2 regions of the Micromonospora sp. NPDC047465 genome follow, and region 2 is predicted to be linked to the other one. Evidence: riboswitches for the same ligand, from Rfam matches in the RefSeq annotation. Region 2 holds a riboswitch; the other holds the start of a gene.

Region 1 (7,519 bases), on a different contig from region 2:
CACGCGCAGGTTGGCCGCGCCGCCGGTGCCGAGGATCAGCCGGGACGTGAGGCGCACGCCGCCCAGATCGAGGCTCACCGCGTCACCCGCCCTGGGCGGCGCTGAGCACCTCGACCCGGTCGCCGTCGCGCAGCACGGTCGCCGGCCAGCCGGTACGCGGCACGACCTCCCCGTTGACCGCGACGGCGAGGCCGCGCTGCTGGTCGGTGACCGCGCGGACCAGGTCCGCCACGGTCGAGCCGCCGGGCAGGCTGCGCCCGGCGCCGTTCACCGTCAGTTCCACGTGTGCTCCTCCTCGGGTGCGAAGGCGCCGGAGCGGCCGTCGGCGTCCGTGCCGGCCGGATCGGCGGTGGCGGCCGGCGCGAACCGGTCCGGGGTGAAGGGGGCGAGCATCGGGTCCGCCTTACCGGTGACGACCAGGTCGGCGATCAGGTCGGCGGTGAGGGGGGTGAGCACGATGCCGTGCCGGTGGTGACCGGTGGCGGCGAGCACGCCCGGCCGGCCGGGCAGCGGGCCGAGGATCGGGGCGTTGTCCGGGGTGCCGGGGCGCAGGCCGGCGAGGGTCTCGACGAGGTCGTACTCGGCCAGCTCCGGCAGCAGGTCGACGGCGGCGCGGAGCAGGCGCAGCACCGCCCCGGCGGAGACGTCGGTGTCGGCGCGCTCCTCGACGGTGGCGCCCACCACCACCTCCCCGCTGTCGCGGGGCACGAGATAGACGTGCTCGCCGTCGGCGTACCCCCGGATGACGTGCCGGAAGCCCGGCGCGCCGCCGCCGGGCGCGCGGAGCCGAAGCACCTGGCCCTTCACCGGCCGCACCGGCAGCCCGGTCAGGGCCGCCGCCCCGCAGCCGGCCGCCACCACCGTGACGCGCGCGTCCACGTCGGAGAGCCGGCGCACGGCGGCGGGCACCAGCGTGGCGCCGGCCCGTTCGGCGGCCGTGCGCAGCGCCGGCACCAGCCGGCGCGGGTTGACCTGGTGGTCGGTGGCGGCGAGCGCACCGCCGCGCACCCGGGGCGCCAACGCCGGCTCGCGGTCCCGCAGCGCCGAGGGGCGCAGCGGCGTCACCGGCAGCCCGAGACCCTGCTGGTACGCCCACAGCCGGCGCGCCTCGGCCAGGTCGTCGGCGGTGAGCCCGACCATCAGCGTGCCCTCGGTCCGGTAGCCGACGTCCACGCCGGCGGCGGCGGTCAGCTCGGCGGCGAAGGCCGGCCAGCGGGCGGCGGAGGCGGTCAGCAGCCCGGTCAGCTCGTGCTCGCCGAAGTACGCCTCGGCGACCGGGGCGAGCATCCCGGCGGCGACGTGCGACGCGCTGGAGCCCGGGGCGGGATCGTGCACGACGACGCGGAGCCCCCGCGAGGCGCAGCGCCAGGCGATCGCCAGCCCGACCGGTCCCGCCCCCACCACGGCGACGTCCGGCCGGCTCAGCACCCCAGCGCTCCCAGCAGTTCCGCCGTCGCCCGGGCCGGATCGGCCGCCCCGGACAGCGCCCCCACCACCGCCACCCCGTACGCCCCGGCGGCCAGCAGCGCGGGCGCGTTCGCGGCGGTCACCCCGCCGATCGCGACCACCGGCACGTCCACGGCGGCGGTGACGGCGCGCACCCCGGCCGGCCCGATCGGCGCCGGCAGGCCGGTCTTGGTGCTCGTGGCGTGGCAGGGACCCACGCCCAGGTAGCTGGCTCCGGCGGCGACCGCCTCGGCGGCCGTCCCCGGCTCGCGGGCGGTGGCCCCGAGCACGGCGGTCGCGCCGAGCACCCGGCGGGCCGCCCCGACCGGCAGGTCCGCCGCGCCGACGTGCCCGCCGGCGGCGCCCACCGCCAGCGCCACGTGCAGCCGGTCGTTGACGAGGCAGGGGACGTCGTACGGCGCGCAGAGCGCGACCACCCGGCGAGCCAGGTCGTACGCCTCCCGGTCGGTGGCGTCGTCGCTGACGCGGACCTGCACGACCAGCTCCGCGCGGGCCACCGGGAGGGCGGCCCGCAGCACGGCCAGCGGATCCCGCCCGGGTCGGGTGTCGGTGATCAGATGCAGTCGCCCAAGGGACGGCACGGCAACACTCCTCCCTGCGCCGGCATTACCCGGATCAGGTTCGACGGTCGGGGGCTCTCAGCCCCCCTCTCAGCCCGGTGCACCGGGCTCCCGTGGGTCACTTGCGCGTGTCACCGTACGACGGATCGCCGGATCCGCCAAGGGCGGGACGCGGATTTCACACCGACCGTCCGAAGCCGACGATCGGGGCGGCGCGTGACCACGCGGTCACGCCATGCTGTCCGGATGCCCTCCCTCGCCCGAGTTCCCCCACGCCTGGCGTTCCGCCCCTTCCTGGGCAGTGCCGCCGTCGCCGACGGCCTACTCACCTGGACGATGCTGCGCGGGCGGTCCTGGCGGCGGCTCCTCCCCGACGTCCACGTGCACCGGGACGGCTACCGGGCGGACGACCACCGGATGTGGTGCGACGCGGTCGCGCTGGCGCTGCCGACCGGCGGGGTGATCGCCGGCCGCAGCGCCGCGTACCTCTGGGGCGTCGACCTTCTCGACCGGGACACGCCGGTCGCCGTGCTGCTGCCGCGCGCCGCGCGGATGCGCGCGCACCCGCGGCTGCGGGTGACCCGGTCGGTGGTGCCGGAGTCCGACCGCACCCGCTTCGGCGGGGTTGCCCGTCACCACTGCCCTGCGCAGCGCCTTCGATTTGGGCCGCCAGGCCCCCCCGGGAGGAGGCCCTGGTCGCCGTCGACGCGCTGCTGCACCGCCGGGTGGTGAAGCTGCCCACGTTGCGCGCATACGCCGACGCGAGGCCCGGCTGGCCCGGCCTGCCCTTACTGCGAGAGGTACTGGCGCTGGCGGAGCCGCTGGCCGAGTCGCCGATGGAGACCCGCCTCCGGCTGCTCCTGCTCGACGCGGGGCTGCCGCCCGCGACCGCTCAGCACGACGTGCGCGACGCCGCGGGCCGCTTCGTCGGCCGGGTGGACCTGGCGTGGCCGGGGCTGCGCGTCGCGGTGGAGTACGACGGCGACCACCACCGCGAACGCACCCACTTCCGACAGGACGTCGCCCGCCTCAACGCCCTGCGCGCGGTGGGCTGGGTCGTCCTCCGCTTCACCGCCGACGACGTGCTCCGGCACCCCGACCGTACCGTCGCCCTGGTCGCCCAGGCCCTCCGCGAGCGCCACCCCGCCCCCTGACCCGCCCCGCCCCTGCCCCGGCCCGCTCCTCACACCGACGCCCTCCCGGCTCCTGACCGGCGAGCTGGCGCGCCAGAGCGGCGGAGCACCATGGTGTGCGTCTTCCGCCTCCCCCGTGACACCCACGACGTTCCACCCGCTGAGCATCCGGCACGCGTCGGGCCGCCGCCGCGCACGGCCGGCGGCACGCCGTGCGCGATGCGACCCGACGCTCGGTGGAACGTGGTGGGTGTCTGCGGGGCCGGGTGACACCCATGGCGTTCCACCGAGCCCGCGCGGCGCGAGGCGCGCGCGGGGACGGATGGACGTCGACACCGCCCCGGGCATCGCGACGCGGTGCCCGGGGCGGTGCCGGGGTGGGTCAGAGGATGGCGCGGAGGGCGTCGACGTCCTCGTCGGCGGGCTGCCAGGCGCCCGCCTCCGCATTGGAGCGCACCTGCTCAGGCGTGGTGGCGCCGGCGATGACCGAGGTCACCGCCGGCAGGGCGGCCAGCCCGCCGATGGCCACCTGGAGCATCGACAGTCCCCGCTCGTTCGCGTACGCCTCGATCGCCTCGATGGTGTCCCAGTCGGCGGCGGCGAGGCGCTGGGCGTACCGGCCGCCTCCGGCGAGGCGGCTGCCGGCGGGCGGGGCCTGGTCGCGCTTGTACTTGCCGGTCAGCAGCCCGTTGGCCAGCGGGAAGAACGGCAGCAGCCCGAGGCCGAACCGCTCGCAGGCCGGCACCACCTCGGCCTCGACGGAGCGCTCCAGCAGGCTGTAGTGGTTCTGCGCGCTGATGAACCGGGACCGGCCGTTGGACGACGCCACCCAGTCCGCGTCGGCGATCTGCCACCCGGCGAAGTTGGAGTTGCCCAGGTAGCGCACCTTGCCGGCGCGGACCAGGTCGTCCAGCGCGGCGAGGGTCTCGTCGATCGGGGTGCCCGGGTCGGGCTCGTGCATCTGGTACAGGTCGATGTGGTCGGTGCCGAGCCGGCGCAGCGACGCCTCCACGGCGCGGGCGATGTAGCGCCGCGCGCCCCGGGCGCCGAAGTCGGGGCCGTTGAGGCCGTGCATGTCCATGCCGAACTTGGTGGCCACCACCACGTCGTCGCGGCGGCCCTTGAGCGCCTGGCCCAGCAGTTCCTCGGAGCCGCCCTGCGGCTCGCCGTAGATGTCGGCGGTGTCGAAGAAATTGATCCCGGCGTCCAGCGCGGCGTCGACCACCGCCCGGGTCCCGTCGAGGTCGAGCTTGCGGCCGAAGTTGTTGCAGCCGATGCCGACGACGGACACCACGAGCCCGGAGTCGCCCAACCGGCGGTAGGTCATCTCAGTCACGAGATCCACCCTATGCCGGCCGGTCCGCCGCCCGGGGACGCCTCAGCCAACGTCCCAGACCGGCTCGGGGGTCTCCACCACCTCGTTGTCGCCGCGGAAGAGGACGAACCGGTCGAACGAGCGGGTGAACCAGCGGTCGTGGGTCACCGCGACCACAGTTCCCTCGAACGCGGTCAGTCCGGCCTCCAGCGCCTCCGCCGACGCCAGGTCGAGGTTGTCGGTGGGCTCGTCGAGCAGCAGCAGCGTCGCGCCGGACAGTTCCAGCAGCAGCACCAGGAACCGCGCCTGCTGCCCGCCGGAGAGGGTGCCGAAGCGCTGGTCGCCCTGCCCCGCCAGTTCGTAGCGGGACAGCGCCGCCATCGCCGCGTGCCGGTCCATGCCGGCCCGGTGGTCGTCCCCCCGCCAGAGGATCTCCACGAGGGTCTTCGCCATCAGCTCCGGCCGGTCGTGGGTCTGCGAGAAGTGCCCGGGGCGCACCCGCGCGCCGAGCCGGGCCACCCCGTCGTGCGCGACCGGCGCGAGCGCCGCCGCGCCGTCGACCGGGCCGTTGGCCGGGTCGGGGTCGCTGCCGCCGCGGGCGAGCAGCCGGAGGAAATGCGACTTCCCCGTGCCGTTGGCGCCGAGCACCGCCACCCGGTCGCCGTACCAGATCTCCAGGTCGAACGGGTAGGTCAGGCCGTCGAGTTCCAGCTGCTCGCAGACCACCGCGCGCTTGCCGGTCCGCCCGCCGGTCAGGCGCATCCGGATGTCCTGGTCCTTCGGCGGTACGGGCGGTGGCCCGGCCTCCTCGAACTTGCGCAACCGGGTCTGCGCGGCCTGGTAGCGCGAGGCCATCCCGTCGTTGTACGCGGCCTTCTGCTTGTACATCAGCATCAGCTCGCGCAGCTTCTGGTGTTCCTCGTCCCAGCGTTTGCGCAGCTCGTCGAGGCGGGCGTGCCGGGCCACGCGCGCGGAGTGCCAGCTCGCGAAGCCGCCGGGGTGCACCCAGGCGCTGCCGCCCTCCACGGCGACGACCCGGTCGGCGGTGTGCGCCAGCAACTCCCGGTCGTGCGAGACGTAGAGCACCGACTTGGCCGACTCGCGCAGCCGCCCCTCCAGCCAGCGCTTGCCCGGCACGTCGAGGAAGTTGTCCGGCTCGTCGAGGAGCAGCACCTCGTCGGGGCCGCGCAACAGCAGTTCGAGGGCGAAGCGCTTCTGCTGGCCGCCGGAGAGGGTCCGGACGGGTCGCTCCCGGGCGCCGTCCCACGGCAGGCCGAGCACGATGGTGGCGACGGTGTCGAAGAGCACCTCGGCGTCGTACCCACCGGCCTCGCCCCAGGCCGCGAGCGCGTCCGCGTACGCCAGCTGGGCCTTGCCGGCGGCGGTGCTGTACTTGCCGCGGACCTCGGCCGCCCGCATGGCCGCCTCGGTCTCGGCGAGCCGGCGGCCGGCGTCGCGCAGCGCCGGCGGGGCGAGCGACAGCGCCAGGTCGGCCAGTGTGGACTCGTCGCCGATCATGCCGATGAACTGGCGCATCACGCCCAGCCCGCCGGCCCGCGCGATCGCGCCGGTCTTCACCGGCAGGTCGCCGGCGACCATCCGCAGCAGCGTCGTCTTGCCGGCGCCGTTCGGCCCGACCAGGGCCACCTTGGCGCCCTCACCGACCCGGAACGAGACGTCGGTGAAGAGTTCCCGCCCGTCGGGGAGGAGATGCCCGACGGCTGCCACGTCCACGTATCCCACGCCGGCATCCTGCCCGAGCACCCGCCGGGCGGCCCAACCAATTACCGGGTGACGCGCAGCACCCGGTAGCCCTTCTGGCTGGCGTGCCGCTCGACCTGCCAGCCCTGGTCGGCCAGCCAGCGGTGCAGCGAGTCGCCGCCGAGGTGGCGGGCGACCACCAGCCAGGCGACGCCGTCCGGGGCGAGCCGGGGCAGCCAGCGCAGCAGCATCCGGTGCAGCTCGTCCTTGCCGACCCGGATCGGCGGGTTGGACCAGAGCTGGGCGAACGTCACGTCGGCGGGCACGTCGTCCGGCGCGGCGACGCGTACCCGGTCGGCCGCGCCGACCCGCGCCGCGTTGGCGGCGGTCAGCTCCCGGGCCCGCTCGTTGACGTCGACGGCCCAGACGGTCGCCGACGGCGCCGAGGTGGCCAGCACGCAGGTGATCGGCCCGAAGCCACAGCCGAGGTCGAGCAGGGCGCCGGCCGTGTCGGCGGGCGGCAGCTCCGCCTTGCGCAGCAGCACCGCCGTGCCGGGGTCGAGGCGGGCCGCGGAGAAGACCCCACCGGAGGAGGTCAGGGTGTAGTCGCGGCCGGCGACGGCGAACTCGACCTCACGCGGGTGGGCGGCAGTCGCGGGTGCAGCGGTGAAGTAGTGGTCGCCGGTCACGCCGGCAATTCTCGCACCGCCCTCGCCACCGGCCGGTCCGGGGCCGAGGAGCGGACACAGCACGACACGAAATACTCAGGCACCCAATTTCCCGTTATTACCCCCTAAAGGGACAATGCCTCCTACCCTGGGCGACATGGTGTATCGGTACGAGTCCGATGAGGAAGCATTCATGGAGTACCCGGAGCCCCGGTCCGGCCGCTCGGTGCTCGGTGCCGGTCCGCCGGCCGGCCCCTCCCCGTCCCGCTTCCCGACGCCGTCGCTGCCCCGGCCCAACCGGGTCGCGCCGCCCCCCGCCGAGCCGGAGCCGGTCCGCGCCTCGGCCCCGGTGTCCCCCGCGCAGCACGCGCCAGCACCACAGGCACCACAGGCGCCGCAGACGCCGCAGACGCCGCAGACGCCGCAGACGCCGCAGACGCCACCACCAGCGCCGCACGCCCCGTCAGTGCCACAGGCAGAGGTACCGCCCGACCCGCAGGCCCTGCCAGCCCCACCGGACCCGCAGGCCGCGCCCGCCCCACCGGCTCCACAAGCCGCGCCTGCCCCACCGGCTCCACAGGCCCCGCCGGACGCGCAGGCCCCGCAGGCCCCGCCGGACGTGCAGGTGTCGCCGGCACCGGCCGAGCCGGCCGTAGCGGCCGATACGCTCGTGGC
Region 2 (7,519 bases):
TGTTGTGCTCGTCGCCGCCGGCGATGTTGGCCGACAGGTAGACCGGAGGCCGCTGCCCCGCGGCGAGCAGCCGGGCCACCACCTCGACCGTGATCTGCTGCGCCAGCAGCGCCGCGGTGATCGACGAGACCGCGCCGACCGCGCCGCCGCCGGGCAGCGGCAGCGTCGCGTCGCCGTACGGGGCGCCGTTGTCGAGCACCACGTCGGCGACGTCGGCGAGCTTGCGCCCCGACGGGTGGCGCGAGGTCATCCGCCCGGAGTGCTGCGCCGAGGTGATCGCGACCAGCCCGTGCCCCTTCTCCTTCACCAGGGACGCGAACTCCACCATCGCGCCGTTGACGCCGGAGTTGGAGGCCAGCACGAAGACGTCCCCGGGGCTGACGGGGGCCAGCTCGTAGAGGCGGTGCGCCACCGACGGATCGCGTTCGAGCAGCGGCCCGAGCACGTCGGCCGGCGCGCCGCCGACCAGCACCAGGTCCCGCAGGGCGATCCGGTTGGTGGGCACCAGCCCGCCGGCCCGGCCCGCGATCTCCATCGCCAGCGCCTCCGAGTGGCCGGTGCCGAACGCGTGGACCACCCCGTCGGCACGCACCGCGTCGGCGATCAGGTCGGCGGCCCGCCCCACCGCCTCGCGCTGGCTCGTGGCCACCCGCTGCATCGTCTCGGTCACCACGGCCAGGTAGTCCTCGGCACTCACCGTCATGTCTCTCCTCCGTCCATGTCGTACGTCCGTCGGGACCGCCCGGCCACCCGGCGGGGCGAGGCCGCACCGGTCAGGCCGGGCCCCGCACCCGGGCCAGGATCGCCTCGGCCAGCGGGGCGGGCGCCTCGTCGGGGATCCAGTGGCTCACCCCGGGCAGCTCGACGAAGCGGTAGTCGGCGCTCACGTGGCCGGCGCACGCCTCGGCCACGGTCCGGCCGATCGCGATGTCGCGGTCGCTCCACACGAAGGTGGTCGGCACCGGCACCGGCCCGGTGGCCGCCATGTCCCGCCGGGACATCGCCCGGTACCAGTTCAGCGCCGCCGTCAGCGTGCCGGGTTCGCGCATCGGGTCCGCGTACGCGGCCACCCGCTCGTCGTCGCCGACCCCGTGCAGCATCCGGCGCAGCCCGGTCGCGCCCAGCGCCAGCAGCGCCTTCTCCGCCCTGCCCGGCTTGCGGAACAGCACGATGTACGCCGAGCGCGCCTTCTGCCCCGGGTCCTCGGCCAGCGCGTGCGCCATCGCGGCGGGGTGCGGCACGGAGACCGCGGTCAGCGTCCGGACCCGCTCCGGGTGGCGGGCGGCCAGGTCCCAGGCCACCACCGCGCCCCAGTCGTGCCCCACGAGGTGCGCCGCGTCGACGCCCAGCGCGTCCAGCACGGCCACCGCGTCGGCCACCAGCTCCGGCATCCGGTACGCCTCGACCGCCTCGGGCCGCGCGCCCGGCGAGTAACCGCGCTGGTCCGGCGCGTACGTGCGCAGGCCGGCGGCGTGCAGCGGCGGGACGACGTCGTCCCACTCCCCGCCGTGCTGGGGAAAGCCGTGCAGCAGCAGGACGGGCGCGCCACCCTCGGGACCGCCGACGCGTACGTCGAACGTGAGCCCGCGCGCCTCGATCCGCATGATCGCCAGCCTACCCAGGGCGGGCGGGGTCACTCGTACGGGCGTTTGGGGGTGGGCACCTGCCGCCAGGACTCCACGTCGAGGTAGGGGATCTCGGCGTCGTTGACCGGGTCCCGGGCGATCCGGTCGCTGTAGCGGCCGGTCACCTCGATCCAGGTGTCGTCGGCGAGCCCTTCGGGGGCGGCGCCGGTCAGGCCCAGCTTGACCGGCCGCCCGTCGGCCGCGCAGCAGGAGAGCACCATCCGGGCCAGGAGCGAACGGCCGTCGGGGCCGGTGGTGACGAAACCGGTCAGCCGGACCCGGCGCCCGCCGAGCGACGCGCCCCGGTCGAACAGCGCCCGCGAGGCGTAGTCGAGCACGCTGACCTGCGCCGGATCGCCGTCGGGCAGGGGCGGGTAGTCGGACGGCTGTTGCCGGGCGGAGAGCGCGGTGCCGGCCTGCCCGGCCGCGTACGAGCCGAGGGCGGGCGGGGCGACCAGGAGCAGACCCAGCGCCGGCAGGATCAGCAGCCAGCCGATCCGCGGCTCGGGGTGGCCGTGCCCGTGGTCGGCGGCCTCGTCCCGGCCGGCGCGCTCGTGCTCCCCGTCGGCGTGGTCGTGCTCCCCGTCGGCGTGGTCGTGGTTTCCGCCGGCGGTCGGGGGCGCGGCGGCGCGCCGGAGGGCGGGACGCAGCTCGTACCAGAGGGTCATGACCGCGGCGACGACCAGCAGCAGGCCCGCGGCGACCAGGAAGGGGCGCAGCCCCTCCTTGACGTAGCGCAGGTAGAGGTCGGTGAGGCTGGCCCGGACCACGGCGCCCCCGAGCAGCAGCAGGACGACGGCCTGCGCCTGCCGGTTCACACCAGCACCGCCCCGGTCGCGGCGGCGACCGCGACGGCCACCGCGAAGGTGGCCGGGGCGAACCGCAGCGCGAACCGACGGCCGAAGACGCCGGTCTGCATCGCGATGAGCTTGAGGTCGACCATCGGCCCCACCACCAGGAAGACCAGTCGGGCGGTCAGCGAGAACTGCGACAGCGAGGCGGCCACGAAGGCGTCGGCCTCCGAGCAGAGGGAGAGCAGCACCGCGAGCACGGCCAGCGCGAGCACCGAGAGCACCGGGTCCTCGGCGAGTGTCTGCAACCAGCGCTCGGGCACGACGACGTTGATGGTGGCGGCGGCCGCCGCGCCGACCACCAGGAACCCGCCGGCGTGGGTGACGTCGTGCCGGACCGCCGCCCAGAACGCCCGCCCGCGCGGGCCGTCGTCCAGCTCCGGCCGGCGCGGCAGCCGAATCCAGTCGGCCCGGCCGAGGCGCAGCCACAGCCACCCCATCACCATCGCGACGACCAGGCTCGCGACGCCGCGGCCGAGGACCATCTCCGGGGCGTCGGGGAAGGCCACCGCGGTGGCGGTGAGCACGATCGGGTTGATGGCCGGGGCGGCGAGCAGGAAGGCCAGCGCGGCGGCCGGGGTGACCCCGCGCCGGATCAGCGACCCGGCGATCGGCACGGACCCGCACTCGCAGCCGGGCAGCACCACGCCGGCCGCGCTCGCCACGGGCACCGCGAGCGCGGGGTGCCGGGGCAGCGCCCGGGCCCAGAACGACCGGGGCACGAAGACCGCGATCACGGCGGAGAGGACCACCCCGAAGACCAGGAACGGCACCGCCTGCACCATGACCGAGACGAAGACGGTGGTCCAGGTCTGCAGCCGGGGCGCGGACAGGGCCCCGGCGAGCGGCTCACGGAAGACGACCAGCAGGACCAGCAGGCCCGCGAGCACCTCGACCGACCCGACCCGCCAGGCGCTCCCGCCGCCGGCCGGCTCGTGCGGTGGTCCGCCCGGCGCGGCCACACCGACCGCCCCCGGGGTGCGCCCATCCGGCACGGAGCGGTCAACCTCGGATGTCACGTGGTTTCCTCCGCCGATTCCGCCAGTGGCCGCCCGAGAGTACCGGCCGGAACCGACGAGATCGAGCGAACGCGCGGGTGACCAGCGGAAAGATCACTTTGCCCGATGATCTTCAAAGGTGTTAGCGTCGGCGCGACAACTTCACATCCGACAGGGGAGCGCACAGCGCTGAGAGTGCGGGCACCGCCCGCAGACCCTCGAACCTGATCTGGGTAATGCCAGCGCAGGGAGTTCGGTCGACCTCCAGCCGCGCCGCCGTCCGGCCACACCGGGCGCGGCGTGCGTCTTCTCCTGGTTCGCGTTCAGGACTGGGAGCAATCATGCGAGACAACACGACCACCCGGTGGCGCACACTCGACGTCGTCATCGCCGCGGTGATCGCGGTGGCGTTCGGCGTCATCTTCTGGGCCTGGGGCCTGCTGTGGCGGGCCGTCGACCCGGCGTTCGCCTTCTTCCCGGCCGGCCAGGCGATCATGTACGGCGTATGGCTGGTCCCGGCCGTGCTCGGCGGCCTGGTGATCCGCAAGCCCGGCGCGGCGCTCTTCTGCGAGGCGGTGGCGGCGACGGTCTCCGCGCTGCTCGGCTCGGAGTGGGGCGGCATCACCATCGTCCAGGGCCTCATCCAGGGGCTCGGCGCCGAGGTGGCCTTCGCCGCGTTCCGGTACCGCTCGTTCCGGCTGCCCACCGCGCTGCTCGCCGGTGCGCTGACCGGCCTCGGCGCGGCGCTGTTCGACTTCTTCGTGTGGAACGTCGACTACGCGCTCGGCAGCTACCGGGTCCCGTACGCCCTGCTCACCGTCGTCAGCGCCGCCGCCGTCGCCGGCGCCGGCGGCTGGGCCCTCACCCGCGCCCTGGCGGGCACCGGCGTCCTGGACCGCTTCCCCGCCGGCCGCGAACGCGCCGCCGTCTGACCCGCACCACCGGAATCGGAGTTGATCATGAGGTGGACGGCGACGTGGATCTCCGTGGGTGCCGCCAACCTCATGGTCGACGCCCGCGCGTGGGCCGGAAGGGGGACGGCGTGGGGGCGGTGACGCTGCGGGGGTTCGGGTGGCGGCACGCCGGGCGTCGGGCGTGGGCCGTGCGCGGGGTGGACCTGCGCGTCGAGGCGGGCGAGCGGGTGCTGCTGCTCGGGCCGTCGGGCGCCGGCAAGAGCACCCTGCTCGCCGCGCTGGCCGGGCTGCTGCCCGAGGACTCGGGCGAACAGGAGGGCACCGTCGAGATCGACGGGCTCGACCCCCGAAAGGGCCGGGAACGGGTCGGCATCGTCTTCCAGGACCCGGAGACCCAGCTCGTGATGGCCCGCAGCGGCGACGACGTGGCGTTCGGGCTGGAGAACCGGGGGGTCCCCGCCGAGGAGATCTGGCCCCGCGTCGACGAGGCGCTGGCCCGGGTCGGCTTCCCGTACCACCGGGACCGGCCCACCGCGGCCCTCTCCGGCGGCGAGCAGCAACGCCTCGCCCTGGCCGGGGTGCTGGCCCTGCGGCCCGGGCTGCTGCTGCTCGACGAGCCGACCGCCAACCTGGACCCGACCGGCGCCGCGCTGGTCCGCGCGGCGGTGGCCGGCGCGCTGGACGCCGACACCACCCTGATCCTGGTCGAGCACCGGGTCGCCGAGGCGATGCCGCTGGTCGACCGGGTGGTCGTGCTCGAACCGGGCGGCGGCGTCCGCGCGGACGGCACGCCGCAGGCCGTCTTCGGCGCCCACGGCGACGCGCTCGCCGCCGCGGGCGTCTGGGTGCCCGGCCGGCCCGTGCCGCCCCGCCACGCCACCGCGCCGGCCGGCGACCTGCTGCTCACCGCCGACCGGCTCGGCCTGCCGCCCCGGCTGGCCGCCGTCGACCTGGCGGTACGCGCCGGCGAGGCGCTCGCCGTGCTCGGCCCGAACGGAGCGGGAAAGTCGACCCTCGCGCTGCTGCTCGGCGGGCTGCTCAAGCCGGGAGCCGGCCGGGTCGTGGCGACGGCGGCGCTGGCCGGCTCCGACGCCCGCACTCCCCCGCACCGCTGGCGCGCCCCGGCGCTGGCCCGGCGGATCGGCTCGGTCTTCCAGGACCCGGAGCACCAGTTCGTCGCCACCACCGTCTTCGACGAGCTGGCCCTCGGCCCGCGCCGCACCGGCCAGCCCGAGGCGGCGGTCCGGTCCACCGTGGACGACCTGCTGTCCCGGCTGCGGTTGACGAAGCTCGCCGCGGCCAACCCGTACACCCTGTCCGGTGGGGAGGCGCGGCGGCTGAGCGTGGCGACGGCCCTGGCCACCGCGCCCCGCCTGCTCGTCTGCGACGAACCCACCTTCGGCCAGGACCGGCGGACCTGGCTGGAACTGGTGGACCTCTTCGCCGAGCTGCGCGACGCCGGGCACGGCCTGGTCGCCGTCACCCACGACCCGGAGTTCGTGGCCGCTCTGGCCGACCGGCGCGTCACCCTGGAGCGGCCGTGACCAGCTCGCACAACGCGCCGGCTGCGCACCCGCGGCGTCGCCGGACCATGACCGGTCCGGCGCCGGCCGCCCGCCCCGCCCGTCCCGTCCCGGAGCGGCCGTGATCACCCTCGAACCGGTCGCCGCCCCCGACGCGCCGCTGGCCCGGCGCAACCCGGTAGCCAAGCTCGCCGCGGCGCTGGTGTTCTCGTTCATCCTCGTCGCCACCCTGGACCCGGTGGCCCCGGCGATCGCCATCGCCGTCGAGCTGGCCGTGCTGCCGCTGTTCGGGGTCCGCTTCCGGGTGCTGGCCCGGCGGGCCTGGCCGCTGCTGATCGGCGCGGTCGGCATCGTGGTGACGCTGGTGCTCTTCGCGGCCGAGCGCTCCGGCCGGGTGCTGGTCGAGGCCGGCCCCGCGGTGGTCACCTCCGGGGTGCTGCTCACCGCGCTCGGCCTGGTGCTGCGCATGTTCGCCGTGGCGCTGCCCGGCGTGATCGTGTTCGCCACCACCGACCCCACCGACCTGGCGGACGCCCTGATCCAGAACGCGAAGGCGCCGGCCCGGTTCGCCATCGGGGCGTTGGCGGCGTTCCGGCTGGTGCCGCTGCTCGGGCAGGAGTGGCAGATGATCGCAATGGCCCGCCGCGCCCGCGGGGTGGCGGCGGGACGCAACCCGCTGGCGAAGCTGCGACTGTTCGTCTCCACCGCCTTCGCCCTGCTGGTCGGGGCGATCCGCCGGGGCACCCGGCTGGCCGTGGCGATGGACGCCCGCGGCTTCGACGCCGGCACCCCGCGTACGGTCGCCCGGCGGCAACGCTTCGTCGCCGCCGACGGGCTGCTGATCGCCGGGGCGGCGCTGCTGGCCGGCGCGGCGCTGGCGGTCAGCGTGCTGCTCGGCACGTTCCGGCCCCTGATCGGCTGAGGGCGGCGGCTGCCGGCGCCACGGCCACGGTGGCGAGGCCCGGCGGTCTGTCGCCCTACCGGCGCCGGACCTGGGCCATGCCGGTCTGGTACGCCAACACGACGGCCTGCACCCGGTCGCGCACCCCGAGCTTGGCGAAGATGCGGTTGACGTGCGTCTTCACCGTCGCCTCGCCGAGGAAGAGCTGGTGGGCGATCTCCCGGTTGGACAGGCCGTCGGCCATCATCCGCAGCACCTCCGTCTCCCGGGCGGTCAGCTCCGCCAGGCCCGGGCTGCCGGCGGTCGCTGCCGGCGCCGTCGCCGTGTAGTGGTCGATCAGCCTGCGGGTGATCGACGGGGACAGCAGCGCGTCGCCACGCGCGGCGGCCTGCAGGGCGCCCGCGAGGTCCTTCGGCGGGGTGGTCTTGAGCATGAATCCGGACGCCCCGGCCCGCAGCGCCCGGTAGACGTACTCGTCCAGGTCGAAGGTGGTCAGCACGATGATCCGGATGTCGGCGCACTCCGCCAGGATCCGCTCCGTCGCGGCGATGCCGTCCAGCCGCGGCATGTGGATGTCCATCAGGACGACGTCGGGCTTGAGGCGTGCCGCGAGCAGTACGGCGTCCTCGCCGTCGGCCGCGTCGGCGACCACCTCGATGTCGGGCTGCGCGCCGAGGATCATCCGGAGTCCGCCGCGGACGAGGGCC

Evidence for each region. Region 2 has a riboswitch for thiamine pyrophosphate ahead of ABZ793_RS22840 (ECF transporter S component). Riboswitches for the same ligand answer to the same signal wherever they lie in the genome.
Region 1: it holds a riboswitch for thiamine pyrophosphate, as region 2 does, so the genes downstream of both, thiE (thiamine phosphate synthase) here and ABZ793_RS22840 (ECF transporter S component) in region 2, are expected to answer to the same signal.

The regions. Positions count from the first base shown of each region.
Region 1 covers NZ_JBEYTP010000025.1:94,430-101,948, reverse strand. Annotated here, with positions in the region: gene ABZ793_RS22410 (thiazole synthase) at 1-78, opposite strand, end outside; gene thiS (sulfur carrier protein ThiS) at 83-283, opposite strand; gene thiO (glycine oxidase ThiO) at 274-1,428, opposite strand; gene thiE (thiamine phosphate synthase) at 1,422-2,048, opposite strand; TPP riboswitch at 2,043-2,151, opposite strand; gene ABZ793_RS22390 (hypothetical protein) at 2,274-2,759, shown strand; gene ABZ793_RS22385 (DUF559 domain-containing protein) at 2,756-3,181, shown strand; gene ABZ793_RS22380 (aldo/keto reductase) at 3,543-4,505, opposite strand; gene ABZ793_RS22375 (ATP-binding cassette domain-containing protein) at 4,539-6,218, opposite strand; gene ABZ793_RS22370 (methyltransferase) at 6,260-6,865, opposite strand; gene ABZ793_RS22365 (hypothetical protein) at 7,515-7,519, shown strand, end outside.
Region 2 covers NZ_JBEYTP010000026.1:82,890-90,408, reverse strand. Annotated here, with positions in the region: gene ABZ793_RS22860 (SIS domain-containing protein) at 1-703, opposite strand, end outside; gene ABZ793_RS22855 (alpha/beta fold hydrolase) at 774-1,604, opposite strand; gene ABZ793_RS22850 (TIGR03943 family protein) at 1,634-2,443, opposite strand; gene ABZ793_RS22845 (permease) at 2,440-3,438, opposite strand; TPP riboswitch at 3,638-3,743, shown strand; gene ABZ793_RS22840 (ECF transporter S component) at 3,816-4,406, shown strand; gene ABZ793_RS22835 (ABC transporter ATP-binding protein) at 4,517-5,932, shown strand; gene ABZ793_RS22830 (energy-coupling factor transporter transmembrane component T) at 6,033-6,833, shown strand; gene ABZ793_RS22825 (response regulator transcription factor) at 6,889-7,519, opposite strand, start outside.